One region of the Lysinibacillus sp. Bpr_S20 genome, then DNA from elsewhere that is predicted to be linked to it. Evidence: riboswitches for the same ligand, from Rfam matches in the RefSeq annotation. Region 1 holds a riboswitch; each other region holds the start of a gene.

Region 1 (6,148 bases):
TTCATATTTCACCCCTGATGCGTCAATAACCGCAATCGCTGCATCGACAAAGGGGATCACATCTTCATATGTTTTAGTTTTCGGGATAATTTGTACACTTATTAATGAGTTTGCCATATTACTTTGTCTCCTTTTTCGGTAAAAAGTCGTTTGTAAATGCTTGTTTTGCGTTAAACTCGCCCTCTAAAACTTTGTTGTCGGCCATCCATTTCGCGTAGTTTTCCCAGACTGCTAGTTTTTGCTCACCCCATTGTGTAGCGTCGTCTTGATACTTATCTGCTAGCCATTCCTGACTTTTATGCACAAGATTCTTATCTAAATCAGGAACCGCTTCTAGTAAAATATCAGCTGCTTCATTAGGGTGATTTATTGCATACTCATAGCCCTTTGCTACAGCAGCGACAAATGCTTTTACCGTCTCAGGATCATCCTTCATCATTTTTTCATTTGTAGCAAGTACAGGTGTGTAATAATCTAGCTGCTTGCTATAATCTGTTAAATAAAGCATGTTCAGCTTTTCACCACGAAGTTCTGCTTCAATACCTGTCCATGCATAATAAATCCATGCAAAATCAATATCTTTTTTCATCATTGTGAAGAAATCTAAATCGCCTGCATTGACGATATCTAACTTATTAATATCCGCATTTTCTGTTTGCATAAGTGACTGTAATACAGCCTTTTCAAGTGGTGCACCCCAGCCACCGTATGTTTTACCTTCAAAATCCTTTGGTGATGTAATACCTTTTGATGCGATAGATGCGAAGCCAGAAGTATTATGTTGAATAATCGCTGCAATCGATACTAAAGGTACATCCTGCACACGCGCCTGAGTAATTCCTTCCTGATAGCTTACGCCAAACTGAGCCTTCCCAGACGCTACGAGCTGATCTGCACCCGCTTCACCAGGTAATACAATATCAACATCTAAGCCCTGTTCCTTAAAGTAACCCAGTTTTTCCGCGACATATAAACCTGTATGATTTGTGTTCGGTGTCCAATCAAGAACCACCGATACTTTTGTTAATCCATTAGCATCCTTTTTAGCCTCTTTTTCGCTACAACTCGCTAATGTGAAAAGTGCAGCCATTAGGACCAATAACCATTTTTTCATGCCGAATCCTCCAAGTAAGTAGTGTGAAAGTGTTCATGAATGAATGTCTGTACCAGAAGAAAGCGTATTCATAGTCTTTTTATACGAAAGGCCTGTGCATGCATCAAAAAGTCCGAAAAACATAAAAAACGCCTAGGATTCCTCCCAGACGTTATACAATCAGTATCAAAAACTTTCTTTTTTTGAATAGATGTTCCCTACGCTGGTACGAGCCAAATCAGGTTCAAAGGGTCAGCATCTATCGGACACAATCTCAGCTGGCAACACCAGCCCCCCTACATTCTTTCCATATGAACTTTTCGATGATTATTATACCCATAACTATCCGGAAATGACAAGGCTCTGTTTACCGATTGCGCAGTAAATATAAATTTAACAGCATAAATCTCTATCTTCAAAAACTCCATTTTCTGACATAGACCAGTCCATTGATGAAATTTTCTTTATCAGCGATAATTGGGAGTTTATCAGCGATTCTGTTACTTTATCAGCGAATATCAGAAGTTTATCAGCGATTGCCCTAGTTTATCAGCTGAAAAAACAAATAAAAAAAACCCAGCTCTCAAAAAGAGCATGGGCTAGATAAACGAATTTTATTTCTCTTCTTTTTTGACTGTAAAGACATGTGAAATGGCACCGTCTGTCGCAATATCTACTTTAAAGGAGCCGTTGGAGTGGCGATCTGCTCGGGTTAATGCTTGTACATCAAGAATCTCTTGTACGCCTTTTTCCGTCTCGATTGTAAGCTGTTCCTCATCAGTAACTTTTTTGACAGCCACGATACGATGTGGGTTCGCTTTTAACTCTGTTAATACTTTTAAGCCGCGTTTTGCACGACTTGTCATTTCTACTTCGGCAACATTCATTTTCTTCACAGCACCGCGATGTGTGACAATCGCAACATAGGCCGTGTCATTTGGCGGTAAAACATTGATGCCGACTAATGCTTCTCCATCTTTCAGCGTAATCCCTTTGACGCCACCTGTTTTGACACCCGTTACCGGCAATTCCTCTATTGGGAAACGAATCGCATAGGCAGTATCTGTCGTTAACATTAGTTCTGCCTCGTCCGTCACAATGTCTGCAAAAATCATTTCATCGCCTGACTTAACATTCATCGTTTTGATTGGTTTCGAATAGCGTGTAACAGCATAATCAGCTACAGGGGAGCGTTTAATTTGTCCATCCTTCGTAGCTGTTAAAATATACGTATTGGCCTGTTCGAATGTTTCAAAACCGTATACAGCAATAATAGACTCATCTTCCCCAGTCGGCACGATACTGGAAATATGCTGACCAAGATCCTTCCATCGAATATCAGGTAGTTCATGGACAGGCTGATAAATATAATTGCCTCGATTTGTGAATAATAGTAAATGATGCTGTGTATTTAAATTTGCTTCATATAATAAATAATCGGAATCCTTCATCGCAAAATCCTGACCATTCGAAGCTGCATGTGAGCGTGTAGATGTACGCTTAATATAGCCATCCTTTGTAACTGTCACAACGACCTCTTCACTTGGCACAAGGACATCTAATGTAATTTTGATTTCTTCAATTTCTTGTTCGATTTTTGAACGACGTGGCTCTGAAAAACGCTTTTTAATATCCTGTAGTTCTTGTTTAATGACACGTACAAGTTTTGCTTCGCTATTAAGAATACCTTCTAGCTTCGCAATCAATTTATTTAACTCTTCCTGTTCAGCACGTAATTCAGTAATATCCGTATTCGTTAAACGGTATAATTGCAAGCTCACGATAGCCTCTGATTGCACTTCCGTAAAGCCAAACTTCTCCTGTAAATTTGTTTTGGCATCGCGTTTATCATTTGAAGAACGAATGGTTGCAATGACTTCATCTAAAATGGACAACGCCTTTATCAAGCCTTCCACAATATGCGAACGATCTTTAGCCTTTTGCAAATCGTAAATGGAGCGGTTCGTTACGACTTCCTTTTGATGGGCAATATAAGAATCGAGTAACAATGGCAATGTCATCATTGTCGGACGACGATTATGGATCGCAATCATATTAAAATTATAGGCTACTTGTAAATCAGTTGTTTTGAACAAGTAATTTAAAATCCCTTGTCCAGGCACATCTTTTTTCAGTTCAATCACTACACGTAGGCCAGTACGATCCGATTCATCACGAATTTCCGAAATTCCTTCAAGGCGTTTATCTACGCGTTGCTCATCGATTTTCTTTACAAGATTCGCTTTATTAACATCATATGGTAATTCAGTAATAACGATTTGCTCTTTGCCGCCTTTAATGGGCTCAACAACTGCTTGCGCGCGCACGATGATTTTACCGCGACCTGTTTCGTATGCCTTTTTAATACCATCAACACCTTGAATAATACCACCAGTTGGGAAATCAGGCCCTTTAATGACTGTCATTAATTCATCAACAGTCGTATTAGGGTTATCTAAGCGCATAAGAACACCGTCTAGCACCTCATCAAGTGCGTGCGGAGGGATATCCGTTGCATAGCCGGCCGAAATACCCGTTGAGCCGTTGACTAGTAAGTTCGGGAAACGCGCTGGTAAAACAGTTGGCTCCATATCCTGATCATCAAAGTTTGGTACAAATTCAACCGTTTTCTTGCCGATATCGCGTAGCATCTCCGCTGCAATAGCAGAAAGTCTTGCCTCTGTATAACGCATCGCGGCCGGTGGGTCACCATCAACAGAACCATTATTCCCGTGCATTTCAATAAGCATATGACGCGCTTTCCAATCCTGACTCATGCGGACCATTGCTTCATAGACTGAGCTGTCACCGTGAGGGTGATAATTACCGATAACATTACCGACCGTTTTTGCTGATTTACGGAATGGTTTGTCGTTCGTATTGCCCTCCGTAAACATTGCATATAAAATACGTCGTTGAACAGGCTTAAGACCGTCACGTGCATCAGGCAACGCGCGGTCTTGAATAATATATTTACTATAGCGACCAAAACGGTCACCCATGACTTCTTCTAAAGGTAAATCTTGAAACTTTTCAGTACTACTCATGTTGGTCCTCCTCTTGTTGGATGAATTCATTGTCTAAAATATTTGAATCATCCTCCATACCGAAGTTTACATTGGCTTCGATCCATTTACGGCGCGGCTCTACCTTATCGCCCATTAATGTTGTCACACGTCTTTCAGCACGTGCACCATCCTCAATTGTTACACGAATTAATGTACGCGTATCAGGGTTCATCGTCGTATCCCACAGCTGGTCAGCATTCATCTCACCAAGACCTTTATAGCGCTGTAATATGTAACCCTTTCCAACTTTTTTAATAGCCTTTTGTAAATCATTTTCGGTCCAAGCGTATTCAATCACTTCTTTTTTACCAGTACCCCTTGAGATTTTATAAAGTGGTGGTAACGCGATAAATACCTTTCCAGCTTCAATCAATGGTCGCATATAACGATAGAAGAACGTTAACAGCAGCACTTGAATATGCGCTCCGTCCGTATCAGCATCGGTCATAATAACGACTTTGTCATAAGCAGAATCCTCAACTGAGAATTCTGCACCGACACCAGCACCAATGGCATGAATTATCGTTGAGATCTCCTCGTTTTTCATAATATCCTGAAGCTTTGCTTTTTCCGTATTAATGACTTTACCACGCAATGGCAAAATCGCTTGGAACGTACGATCTCGTCCTTGTTTTGCAGAGCCTCCTGCTGAGTCACCTTCGACTAAATACAGCTCGTTTTTCGCTGCATTGCGAGATTGTGCAGGTGTTAATTTTCCAGAAAGAATTGTACTGCCTTTTTTACTCTTCTTGCCGTTTCGCGCATCTTCACGTGCTTTTCGAGCCGCTTCACGTACTTGTTGCGCACGAATAGCTTTCCGCACAAGAGATGCAGACAATTCAGCGTTTTCCTCAAGCACATATAAAATTTGCTCCGAAACAACACTATCTACGGCCGAACGTGCCTCACTCGTCCCAAGCTTACCCTTAGTTTGACCCTCGAATTGCAGTAAATGCTCTGGTATACGAACAGAAACAACCGCCGCTAAGCCCTCTCGAATGTCTGTCCCTTCAAGATTTTTATCTTTATCTTTTAACAAACCTATTTTGCGTGCATATTCATTGAAAACACGCGTTAACGCAGACTTAGCTCCTGTTTCATGTGTCCCGCCGTCACGTGTACGTACATTGTTAACAAATGAAAGAATTGTTTCTGAGTAGCCATCGTTGTATTGGAAGGCAAATTCTACTTCGATTTCATCTTGAATCCCTTCCACATATTTTACAGGATGAAGTACATCTTTCTCCTCATTCAAATAAGCAACGAAAGCTTCAATTCCGTTCTCATAAAAGAAAACATCATTTTTGCCTTCCTCGCGTTCATCGATTAACTCAATTTTTAAGCCTTTCAATAAAAATGCTGATTCACGTAAACGTTCTGCAAGCGTATCATAATTGTATTTTGTTACAGAGAAAATTGTGTCATCTGGTAGAAAATGAACAAGCGTTCCTGTTTGTTTTGTTTGTCCTACCTCTTCTAATGTCGTAACAGGATGACCACCATTTTCAAAACGCTGACGATACTTCTTACCATCGCGATGAATTGTTACTTCTAAAAAAGTTGATAAAGCATTCACAACAGAAGAACCTACACCATGTAAGCCACCGCTTGTTTTATAGCCGCCTTGTCCGAATTTACCACCAGCATGTAAGACTGTAAAGATGATTTCAGGAGTTGGTTTCCCCATTTTATGCATACCTGTTGGCATTCCTCGGCCGAAGTCTCGAACGCTGATACTTTGATCTTTATGAATAGTGACAATGATATGAGAACCAAAACCAGCCAGTGCTTCATCCACCGCATTATCTACGATTTCATATACTAGGTGATGAAGTCCACGGCCATCTGTAGAACCGATATACATGCCGGGTCGTTTTCGTACCGCTTCTAATCCTTCTAATACTTGAATGGCGTCATCATTATAGACGCTTGGTGACTGTTTATTCGCCAAAAAATTCCCCTCCAAAAAACAAACGCATGTTCTATT
Region 2 (6,148 bases), on a different contig from region 1:
AAGCCAAATGGTGCTTAGTCACTTTCTAGCAAAGGGACTCAGATTAGTAAAAACAGAGGCAGCTGTATTTAAAAATAGTGTTGTCCTCATTAATTCAGGCAATTATGGTATCCCGGTTGCGCAAATGATTTTTGTGACCCAGCCGATTGGAGTAGCGATTCAGGTCATTCTTGTCATATTTCAAAATATGACGACCTATACTTATGGCTTGTACAATTTAATTTCTTCAACAAAATCGGGCATGTCAATTATAAAAGACTTCCTCAAAATGCCTATTATTCATGCGCTTATTATTGGTGTGGCAATGAACTATTTTAATATCGCTATTCCGCAGTTTGTAAGAATTCCGATCGACCATGTGGCAGATGGCTTTATTGCTATAGCGTTAATAACTTTAGGGGCACAACTATCACAACTTGAAATCAAATCCATGTTCAATAAGATGGTATACATAAGCTGTTTTACACGACTAATCTTAGGGCCTACCGTAGCATTGCTTATCATTTTTGCGCTTGGTCTTGATGGTGTCGTGGCACAATCACTTTTTATAGCTAGTTCGTTCCCGACTTCGCGTAATAGCTCTAGTCTGGCATTAGAATATGACGTAGAATCAGCAACTGCTGCACAAACAGTTTTATTTTCAACCATCGTAAGCTGTATAACGGTGACGATCGTGATTTATGTAGCGGAACTGTTGTTTACCTAACAGCTATAAAAGTCGATAAAAACTGTAATTGTTCCGATAAATCTTCAAAGTGTTCATATAAAAATGAATTCATCACAATAACGTTTCTTGAGGGCCTATGTGCTTGCTTTCTAGAGTCTCATCTGACGCTGACTCTTGGTGAATGTACCAAAAATAATAAAATGAAGCTTCCATCTATTAGCAATATCTGCTACACTAACATCAAACTTAATAGCATTAACTAGGGGAGTCTGATGAGTCAGGCTGAGAGGGAAACGCTTAGAGGTTTCTTGACCCTTTGGACCTGATCTGGCTCATACCAGCGTGGGAAAGTTAACCATTATTGCACTCTATGTTATTTGCAATAACTTTACCTTTACATTCTTAGCCGGATCCAAAATTATTATTTGGATTCGGCTTTTGTTTTTGTTGGGGTTAGCTAGATTCGGTCCTTGTATAAATGTAAAAGGGAGCGAAGTAGTTTATGACAACAGTTAGCGACAAGAATATTACGATTATGTCTAGTTTTGATGGAAGTAAAAAAGTTTATGTAGAAGGATCACGACCAGATATTTTAGTGCCAATGCGTGAAATTGCATTAAGTCCGACGACAGGAAGCTTTGGGGAAGAGGAAAATGCGCCAGTACGTGTTTATGATACGAGTGGTCCATACACTGATCCAGCGTATAAGGTGGATATTACGAAAGGATTGCCAGCTTTACGTAGTGCATGGATTAGAGAACGGGGTGACGTTGAAGAATACGAAGGTCGTACGATCAAGCCAGAAGACAATGGATTCCGTAATGCTGATGATCCACGAATGAAAGAAAACGTTTTTCCGGATTTATCTAGAAAGCCTTTGCGTGCGAAGAAAGGTAAAAATATAACGCAGCTTCACTATGCTCGAAAGGGGATTGTTACTCCAGAAATGGAATTTGTGGCGATTCGTGAAAATATGGACCCTGAATTCGTGCGCTCAGAGATTGCGGCAGGGCGTGCTATTTTGCCATCAAATATTAATCATCCTGAGGCCGAACCAATGATTATTGGACGTAATTTCCACGTAAAAATTAACGCCAATATTGGCAATTCGGCGGTGTCATCCTCTATTGCGGAAGAGGTAGAAAAAATGACGTGGGCTACACGCTGGGGTGCTGATAACATTATGGATTTATCAACTGGTAAGCATATTCATACGACACGTGAATGGATTATCCGTAATGCCGCGGTGCCAGTAGGGACGGTGCCGATTTATCAAGCGCTAGAAAAAGTAAATGGTGTGGCAGAGGATTTAACGTGGGAGGTGTATCGTGATACGTTAATCGAACAGGCTGAGCAAGGCGTTGATTACTTCACGATTCATGCAGGGGTATTGCTGCGTTATGTGCCATTAACGGCTAGTCGTGTAACAGGCATAGTGTCTCGGGGAGGCTCGATTATGGCTCAGTGGTGTTTATATCACCATCAAGAGAGCTTCTTATATACTCATTTTGAAGAAATTTGTGAAATTATGAAAACCTATGATGTTGCCTTCTCTTTAGGTGACGGTTTACGTCCTGGTTCTATTGCGGATGCAAATGACGAGGCTCAGTTTGCAGAGCTAGAAACGTTAGGAGAATTAACGCAAATTGCCTGGGAGCATGATGTCCAAGTGATGGTGGAAGGGCCAGGGCATGTGCCGATGCATCTGATTAAAGAAAATATGGATAAGCAGTTAGAAGTGTGTAAGGAAGCCCCTTTCTATACTTTAGGGCCCCTGACAACAGATATTGCTCCTGGCTATGACCATATTACATCGGCCATCGGTGCTGCAATGATAGGCTGGTATGGTACGGCAATGCTATGTTATGTGACGCCAAAAGAGCATCTTGGTTTACCGAATCGCGAGGATGTTCGTGTAGGGGTTATTACGTATAAAATTGCTGCACACGCTGCAGATTTAGCGAAGGGGCATCCGGGAGCACAGCAGCGTGACGATGCACTATCTAAGGCACGCTTTGAATTCCGCTGGCGCGATCAATTCAACCTATCGCTGGATCCAGAACGTGCAGTCGAATATCATGATGAAACCTTGCCTGCGGAAGGGGCAAAAACGGCGCACTTCTGTTCAATGTGTGGACCTAAGTTTTGCAGTATGAGAATCTCACAGGATATTCGTAATTATGCAAAAGAAAAAGACTTAAATACGACTGAAGCGATTCACCAAGGGATGCAGGAAAAGGCCGAGGAATTTAAAAAAGCAGGCAGTCAAATTTATCAATAATTATTAGAATGGGCTTGTGTCTAAATTAGGCACAAGCTTCATTTTGGTTCATGCCAAAGGTGAGGAGGTGAATGCGGATGTGGTTCCCTTTCTATGGTTGTGCAAACACCTAATTAATGAAGATAAAACCTTCGGCGGGTCACGGATTTTCAAAGGAATGAATTGCGCAGGCACAATTAAAATCCGGACGCATTGTTTATCTGCGTGGAAGTGATGCGTTGATATAAGTTGATTGGAGTGGAGGCTGGGCGACTCCTTGGGGATCAGCGATAGGGGAACTAAGGCTAAGAGCATCACATCCTGTGATAACGCCTTCGTGACCAACATCCTGCTGCTGCCGCTGCGTTAACACTACGCTTTCGCGCAAAAAACATCTGTTGCCCCGACGCCCCCAGGAAGCTTTGCTCTGTGCGAAAGCGTAGTGTAACGAAGTGACAGCAACAAATGTTTTCTGTAGCGAAAGCGAAGCGTCAGCAACAAATGTTTTATCTGCGCGAAAGCGAAGCGGCAGCGGCAAAGCGCCCAGTCGGAACGGAAATCAACCACACATTATAGTGATGAATCCTTATTTTGTAATTAAGATAAAAAAACTCCATGTGAAGATGCCTTCACATGGAGGAAAAGTTGGATTTGGATATCAATAATAAGTGGAGAATTAAACGTTTGTTGCTTGTTTTTCGTATGGATTTGAAAGGTCCATACCTTCTAATGAAAGACCCATAGCTTTTGCTACACCCTCACCATATGCTGGATCAGCTAAATAGCAGTGAAGGATGTGACGACGTTTGATGAACTCTTCAACTGATGCCATATCATTAGCAGTATTTTCGAATAGGCGTTGTTGCTCTTCGGCAGTCATTAGGCGGAATAGTTTACCTGGCTGCTCGAAGTAGTTGTTGTCATCTTCACGGAAGTCATGGATACCGGCATGACCGTCAATACGTAATTCAGGCTCTTTATAGTCTAAATTATGCTCCCATTCACCATAGCTATTTGGTTCGTAACCTAAAGTTGAACCAAGGTTGCCATCGAAACGCATAGCACCATCGCGGTGGAATGAACGGAATGGGCATTTTGGTGCGTTTACAGGAAGCATATAGTGGTTTACACCTAAACGGTAGCGTTGTGCATCTGCATACGCAAAGATACGACCCTGTAACATTTTGTCTGGAGAGAAGCTAATACCAGGGATAATGTTAGATGGGGCAAATGCAGCTTGTTCAACTTCAGCAAAGTAGTTGTCCGGATTTTTGTTTAACTCGAATTCACCCACAGGAATTAATGGGAAGTCTTTTTTATACCATACTTTTGTTAAATCAAATGGGTTATACGGTAATTCTCGAGCTTGTTCCTCTGTCATTACTTGAATGTACATTTTCCATTTAGGGAAATCGCCTTTTTCAATTGCCTCATAAAGATCGCGTTGTGAAGATTCGCGGTCATTACCGATTACTTCAGTAGCCTCAGCACCAGTTAAATTTTTAATGCCTTGCTCTGTACGGAAGTGGAATTTAACCCATACGCGCTCATTTTCGGCATTAATAAAGCTATAAGTATGAGAACCGAAACCATGCATGTTGCGGTATCCAGACGGAATACCACGGTCAGACATGACGATTGTTACCTGGTGAAGCGCTTCAGGTAATGAAGTCCAGAAATCCCAGTTTGAATTCGCGTTTTTCATATTTGTACGTGGGTCACGTTTTACAACGTGGTTTAAATCTGTAAAGTGTAAAGGATCACGGAAGAAGAATACAGGTGTGTTGTTACCAACTAAATCCCAGTTACCTTCTTCAGTATAGAATTTAAGTGCAAAGCCACGAATATCGCGCTCAGCATCTGCTGCACCACGTTCACCTGCAACTGTTGAGAAGCGTGCGAACATTTCAGTCTTTTTCCCAACTTCTGAGAAAATTTTTGCTTTTGTATATTTAGTAATATCATGCGTTACAGTGAAAGTACCGAATGCACCTGAACCTTTAGCATGCATACGACGTTCAGGAATAACTTCACGATTGAAGTTTGCTAATTTCTCAACTAGCCATACATCCTGGAGTAATAGAGGACCACGAGGACCTGCTGACATTGAATCGTGGTTGCTTACTACTGGAGCACCACCTGCTGTTGTAAATCGACGGCTACGATCATTTCCGTTTGTCATATTAGTTTACCTCCTAAAGAAAATTGTGAGTCAAACTCTTCATCAATAACTATAACAAATACAAACTAGAATTGCTAGTAAATTATAATCATTATCGTTAAAGAATTCTTATAGTAAGATATAAACTATAAATATATGCTAGATTTATAGAATTTATGAATAGTTTTTACCACAAATTTAGTTTTTCTAAACGTTTTCGAGAATTATTTGAATAAGTTATAAAGAAGAGAGAGAACAAGAATAAAAGAAATTAAAAAGAATTCTCTTATTTATTTATTATTATTGAAAATAAAATATGTTAATTGAAAAAATATTGATGGCAATGAAGACTAGGAGACTACCGGTCCTCTGAAGCAAGCTAGTAGAGGACCGAAGGATGAAGCATAAAAACACTTTCTCCCAAAGCGCAAGTCGAACGTAAAGAATCCATTGAGCCCATTTACGCTTTACGATAACGATGAGGCGTAATTCCGATGTGCTGTTTAAAAATTTTAATGAAATAATTCGAATCATCAAAACCATTTAAATAGGCAATTTCACTAATAGCAAAATCCGTTTCCACAAGCATCTTTGTAGCATTATGAATGCGGACCTGCTGTAGGTAGCGCTTCAATGGCAAGCCTTGCTTCTTTGAAAAAATGGTACTTAAATAATTGGGGCTAATCCCTAATTTATGGGCGACGAAAGGTAAAGATAACCCACTATCCTGAAATTGTTGGTCGATAATTTCTATGGCCAGTTCTACATAGTCAGCCCGTTTTTCCATTCGTGCCTCACGAGCTAATTCAATCAGTCTTTGTGTAAATGATATGATGCTATTTAGAATGGTATAAAATATAGGATGTTCAATAATTAAATGGAAAAGCTGACGATAATTTTGCTCAATTGCGGCTTTTTCATGTAATTTATACTTCAGCATAAAGCGTCGAATTTGTGCCAAAACACTTGTTAGATGAATACGTAAGTCATCTTGCTTGTAATAAATTCCCTCGTTAGATAGTCGATATAAAAATGCTTTGACAGCCTCAATATTGCCGTC
Region 3 (6,148 bases), on a different contig from region 1:
ATATTCGATTCCATTATTTTGATATTATCTTTCCAAGTGTATTTATCTGGTCCTATATTGGGGTCGCTTTACATAATGGTTTTGATGAGCTACTTGTCACAACAGCAGCCTTATTTTTATGTGGAGTTCTTCTTGTCGGTATATTATTTATTAAAAAAAATCCTGCCTACCAAAAATAAATTGGTTAGCAGGATTTTAACTTTTTTATTGTTCTTCAAGTGAAGTTAAAACAATTGGTTTGTCTTTCGTAACGATGATTGAATGCTCAATTTGAGCAACGAATGATTTGTCAGGCGTAACGAATGTCCATCCGTCACCAGCTTCTACAATATGCTCCGCTTTCGCTGAGATAAATGGCTCGACTGCAAGCACCATGCCCTCTTTCATAATTGTAGAATCCCATGCATCATAATAGTTTAAAATGTGGTTTGGCTCATCGTGTAATGAACGACCTAAACCATGACCTGTTAGATTCATAATCACTGTTAAATCATTTGCATATGCTTCACGTTCAACAGCTTTACCGATTTGGTTTAATTTTGATCCGGCTTTTACTTTTGTCATCGCACGATCGAAAGCACTTTTGGCTACGCGACATAGCTTTTCTTTATCCTCATAGCCTTCACCTACTACAAATGAAATTCCCGTATCAGCAAAGTAACCATTTAATGAACCAGATACGTCAATATTGACGATATCTCCTTCTTTAATCACTCGTTGACCAGGAATACCATGTGCAACTTCCTCATTAACACTAATGCAAGTGTATCCTGGGAAATCATACTCCCCTTTAGGTCCAGAAACCGCTCCTGCCTCAGCAAACATTCGGCCAGCGATTTCATCTAATTCAAGAGTTGTTACACCTGGTTTTGTAGCAGCCTTCATTGCCTCACGAATTTCAGCACAAATACGGCCAATTTTTTTAAAGGCTTCAATCTCTTCTTGCGTTTTTACAATCATTTTTAACGTCCCTTTCATCTAATATCTCTATTTAATATAACATAACTTTTTATACATAAAACGCTAAACGCTTTAAATATTATATGCCGTCATAAATTGTAAAGTGCTGAAAACAGGCTTATCTCCATAACGTGGAGTTGATTTCCGTTCCGGCTGGGCGCTTTGTAGCTGACGCTTCGCTTTCGCTACAGATAAAACATTGTTGCTGTCGCTTCGCTTTCGCACAGAGCAGGGCTTCCTGGGGGCGTCGGGGCAACAGGATGTTGGTCACGAAGGCGTTATCACAGGACGTGATGCTTTTAGCCTTCGTTCCTCTATATCGCTAATCCCCAAGGAGTCGCCCAGCCTCCACTCCAATCAACTTATTTACATGACATACATTTTAATATATGCAAGTCCTAACTAGCTAAAAAAGCAACAATCTTTCATTCAATTCAATAAAAATAAAGCCCTCCACTCATGTGAAGGGCAAAATAGTTATGATTTTCGTTGCATTAATTGAGGTGCTGCTGTAAATAACAGGACGCCGACAACTGCTGTTAAAATCGTTGCTGGTAGCATATATGTTCCATTATAGATAATTGAATAAATCCACGCATTTTGATCACCAGCATACTCTTTGAAAAATACAGCGCCTCCAATAGTATGTGCTGCATAACGTAAAAAGCCTGCTAATACAGTCCCTAAAATAATATAAAGCGCCATTTTCTTTTTGTTTAAATCTTTTGCAGCCTCAAGCACCGGTCGACGCACAACGGCCGCTAAGCCTACTACTGTAAAGGCAATGCCATAATCTAGCGTTCCTTGAAGCCAATGCACTATTGTAGCACCAAACATTGTTTGCATTACACCAATGAGTAAACCCGTTGTCATGCCTGGAATAAGGCCCCATCGGAATGCTATTAAAATTATTGGCACCATCACTAGACTAACAGAGCCTCCTTGTGCCCATACTTTAAAGGAAACCTGATCTAGCACAAGACCAATCGCTGCGAATATCGCAATCTCCACTAGCATTAAAAGTTTTTTACTGTCCAAAAATATTCTCTCCTTTGTTCCGATGTAGGATACAAGAGCAGGAATAGAAATCAGTTGGCAAATATGTCCCTACCTGGCATCAATAAAGATAAAAAAACGATGCCAGGACAGAGCCTCACATCGTAATAGTGTCGGTTTCTATCCACATCCCTACGCAAGCGTTAACTTACAGGTTCAAAGAGTCAAGGCATCACGTGCCCAGTCTCAGCTGACATCATCAGCCCCCCTTGTGGTCGTTACATCTTAATTTAGTTGAACAACCTCATTGTACGCAAACACTGTTATGATTACAACCTCTTCCACAAAATTTTTTGAAACTTTACTGTTTTTCATGCGTAAATATTAAAAAAGGAGGTACTACTATGGAGAACCAAAAAATTTTATCTGCCTTTAGTTATCTCAGTATTTTATTCGCACCGTTTATTGTGCCATTAATCGTTTACTTTGTTGCAAAAGATAGCGATGTAAAGAGTCACTCTATTCGAGCACTAATATCACATTTAATCCCAGTCGCTTTCGGAATTATTTTATTTGCCGTCTTTATCTTCTCAACTTTAACATTCAACAATCTTGACCCTGATTTAGGTAGTAATAAGTTTCTTATCATTTGGTTAGTTTCATTCGGAATTTACTTTCTTGTTTCAATAGGAGTTGTCATCTGGAACATTATACAAGCTGTTCGCGTTGTCCGATAAGTTTCATTCCAATCTCACCTTGAACGGAAAGTACTAAAGGAGCTGTTATTTTGTGAAAGTATCTAAAGTTGTTAAAGTCGCCGTAAAATTAGCACCTATCGCTATCCCAATTGTAAAAAAAGTAATCGCTGCAAAGAAAAGAACTAATCCTAACGTAACTAAAAAATGATAAAGAGGCGTTTTTCCACACAATGGAAACACGCCTCTTTGTTATTTCACTTCAAAATATGTTTGACTATGACCGTTCATTGCTTTTTCAACATGCAACACAGCAGGCATTGTAGCTTTTAATTCCGCAACGTGTGAGATGACTCCAATCATACGTCCGGAATCTTGTAAATCAATAAGCGTATCAATCGCCTTATTTAACGCTTCTTCATCAAGAGAACCAAAGCCCTCATCAATAAACATCGTTTCAATGCGAATATTACCTTGAAAACTTTGAATGACATCTGCCATCCCAAGGGCAAGACTTAATGATGCATTAAACTTCTCTCCCCCTGATAATGTTTTAACATCTCGTAATTGATCCGTATAAGCATCATACACATCTAGTCCAAGCCCACTTTGCTTAGCATGCTTTTCTAAGCGATCTGAACGCCGTAGCTCAAATTGACCGTTAGATAAATGATAAAGCCGGACATTTGCTGCCTCTGTAATTTTATCTAAATAATTGATTTGAATATAACGCTCAAAGGATAGTTTTTTCACATTTTGCCCATTTAGCATTGCATACAGTTCCTTAACTTGTCCCGCCTCTTTTTCAAGTAAACGAATCTCCTGTTCGGTCTCCTCAACTTTTTCGATAAAGTCCGCACAAGCCTTCGCAAATCTTTCCATTTGTTGCAATACTTTAAAGGCTTCTTCATAGGTTACACGAAGCATCTCTAACTTTTCTTCCATTGCCATTAAATCTTGTTTCTCTTGGCCTTTTAGATGCTTCTCTCCCTCAGTAATTTGTACCTGTAATGTATGGATTTGTAGTGCATACTCATTGCAAGCCTTCCTTAAAGCTTCTATTTGCAACACGCTTCGCTTCCCAGTAGCAAATTCTTCATAGCTTTCAAAGCCTGCTTCGGCCATACTTACTGAAAATTGCTCGCGCTTTTCATCCATTTTCAGCTTTAATTCCTCAAAAGCTTGTTTTGCTATTTCTACGGTCATTCTAGCATTATTCGCCGCTTCCTTGGCAGATTGTAAGTTTTGTTGACTGAGATTCCAGGCAGTTTGTAAGGCAATCTTTTGTGAACCTATATTCGCAATTTCCTGCTTTAATGCTTGTAACGTCGTAAGGTTTTCTGGGATATGCTTTTGCTGCTCTTCCACAATTGCTTGTTGTTTCGTTAATTCCTTCGTCTTCTCAGCTAAATATTGCTCTAGTTTTATTTGCTTTTCTTGTTGTTGTTCCATTCGTGCACGATGATCCTTTTGTTGCATACGTACATCAGACAATTGATTGTTCACTACTTTTAAGATTGTTATTTGTTGTTCTACGTTTTGCAAGGAAGCTACAATTTGTGCTTGATTGGATTGTTCAATCTCATTCATTTTTAACTGTCCGAGTGCTTCTTGTAGAAGATGCTTTGTAGAATTTAATAAAGCTTCTTTCTCTATAAACTTGCGCTCATCAGTACTTGCCTGTCCTCGTAAATCTTCTACTTGCGCTAATTCGATCATCTCTAATTGTTCACGATGTGTTTCGAGATGTGTTGTACTACCGCATACTGGGCAAGGATCTCCGTCCTTCAGTTGCTGTGCTAAAATACTTGCCTGACTCGCAATCCATTGCTGCTCCAACTTTTGAAGAGCTTGCCTACTTTCTTGATAATGGACATTAGTAGTGACTACTTCCTGCTCCGCTGTTTCAACTGCTCTAGTATATTTCTCAACTTGCGCTAATAATGATACTTGCTCTTTAAGCTTTGGTAGCTGTTCTAAATAACTTTCATATGGCTCCAGTTGTTTTTCATACTGTTCAATTGTTTTTGTTAGTTGCTGAACTTGCTTTTGTCCAGCTTCTACGATTTTACGATTATCTTCTACTGCTAGATTTGCAGTTGCAACATATTGTTCAGCTATTCGCATTTGCTGCAAATTATTTTCATATGCCTCGAATGTTGGTAATAATACTTGCAACTGTATTTCATGTTGTAGAATTTGCTGACGTTCAGGTTCTTTCGCCTCTTCAACATTAAACTTTTCTTGTGCTATTTTTAACTGAGCTTCTGCGTTTTGTTGCTCTGTGATAGCTTGCTGATAGGATTGTTCTTTACGATTTTGCTCGGCACGTAAATCGATGCATTGTTGCTCAAGTGCGACAAGTCGTTGTGCTTTCTCTGCTAAAGCAATTTCACGTTCTTTTGCGCTATATAAAGCTTGTTCTTCCAGCAATGCTTGTAGGCGTTTCTGACGATTAGCTTGCTCATCAAATTGTTCATTTAATGTTTTTGCTATACTATAAAATTCTTGCTCTTTTTGATGATGCGCATAAGCTTCTTTATAGCGCTGCTGCTCCAATTGTATACATTCCGTATAATAAGTTTGCTCCTCTTCCAAAGCCTTCTTCAACTGATGCATATTTTCAGTATTATTCGTAATGCAAGTAAATAAAGATGATGAACGCTGTGGTAAAGCCCCAGCAATTTGGCCAAGGAGATGCTCCTTTAATTGTTTAGCACGCAATAAATCACTTTCCGCTTCTTTTCGTTTTGCATCAAGTCTTTTAGTCATGGCACCAAAGCGGTCTGTTTTAAAAATTTTGCGCAAAATCACTTCTTTATTCGTAGAATCTGAGGTTAGTAGCTTACGAAATTCTCCTTGTGGTAGCATAACAATTTGACTAAACTGATCCTTTGTAAGGCCTATTATGTCCTGAAGCTTTTTATCTACCTCTAGCGTTTGCTGCTTTTCTACAATACTATAATCAAGCGTGTCTCCTTTGATTTCAGCCAGCTCAATTTTCTTACCCGTAACACTTTTGTTTTTTGCTTTAATATGACCTGGCTGACGTAAAATTTGATAGACTCTATCATGCATTTCAAAAACGAGCTCTACAGCCGTATACACATCATCGTCCGCAAACCCACTTCGAAGCATAGCAGTATCCTGACGATCTTCACCGCTACCGGATCCGTAAAGTGCATAGCATATAGCATCAAAAATCGTCGTTTTCCCGGCACCTGTTTTTCCGGAAATCGCAAATAGGCGATGTTCACCAAGCTGTTGAAAATCAATAACCTCTGTATTTTTATATGGACCGAATGCAGTAATTGTTAACTTTAAAGGCTTCATTTTACTGTCTCCCGCTCCTCATCTAATAATTCTTGTAGCATCTCTGTAAATAGACGCTCTGTATCTTGATCTGGCTGTACGCCAATGATATCTGTAAAAAATGATCTAAATAAATCGATGTCTTCTACCTTCTCTGTCTCAAGCGCCTGAATTTCATGCGGTAC

Evidence for each region. A riboswitch is a leader RNA that binds a small molecule or an ion and turns the genes downstream of it on or off. The one in region 1 is predicted to bind thiamine pyrophosphate.
Region 2: another riboswitch for thiamine pyrophosphate. It lies ahead of thiC (phosphomethylpyrimidine synthase ThiC); the one in region 1 lies ahead of MWJ95_RS15090 (ABC transporter substrate-binding protein).
Region 3: another riboswitch for thiamine pyrophosphate. It lies ahead of thiT (energy-coupled thiamine transporter ThiT); the one in region 1 lies ahead of MWJ95_RS15090 (ABC transporter substrate-binding protein).

Annotation. Positions count from the first base shown of each region.
Region 1 is NZ_JALNLQ010000005.1:260,848-266,995, reverse strand. It holds gene MWJ95_RS15095 (thiamine-binding protein) at 1-117, opposite strand, end outside; gene MWJ95_RS15090 (ABC transporter substrate-binding protein) at 119-1,114, opposite strand; TPP riboswitch at 1,292-1,401, opposite strand; gene parC (DNA topoisomerase IV subunit A) at 1,708-4,140, opposite strand; gene parE (DNA topoisomerase IV subunit B) at 4,133-6,112, opposite strand.
Region 2 is NZ_JALNLQ010000013.1:83,082-89,229, forward strand. It holds gene MWJ95_RS22040 (AEC family transporter) at 1-706, shown strand, start outside; TPP riboswitch at 919-1,033, shown strand; gene thiC (phosphomethylpyrimidine synthase ThiC) at 1,170-2,948, shown strand; gene MWJ95_RS22050 (hypothetical protein) at 3,145-3,315, opposite strand; gene MWJ95_RS22055 (catalase) at 3,604-5,109, opposite strand; gene MWJ95_RS22060 (response regulator transcription factor) at 5,549-6,148, opposite strand, start outside.
Region 3 is NZ_JALNLQ010000011.1:41,532-47,679, forward strand. It holds gene MWJ95_RS20685 (hypothetical protein) at 1-179, shown strand, start outside; gene map (type I methionyl aminopeptidase) at 205-960, opposite strand; gene MWJ95_RS20695 (hypothetical protein) at 1,033-1,185, opposite strand; gene thiT (energy-coupled thiamine transporter ThiT) at 1,438-1,998, opposite strand; TPP riboswitch at 2,129-2,236, opposite strand; gene MWJ95_RS20705 (magnetosome magnetite crystal formation protein family) at 2,361-2,693, shown strand; gene MWJ95_RS20710 (AAA family ATPase) at 2,904-5,984, opposite strand; gene MWJ95_RS20715 (exonuclease SbcCD subunit D) at 5,981-6,148, opposite strand, start outside.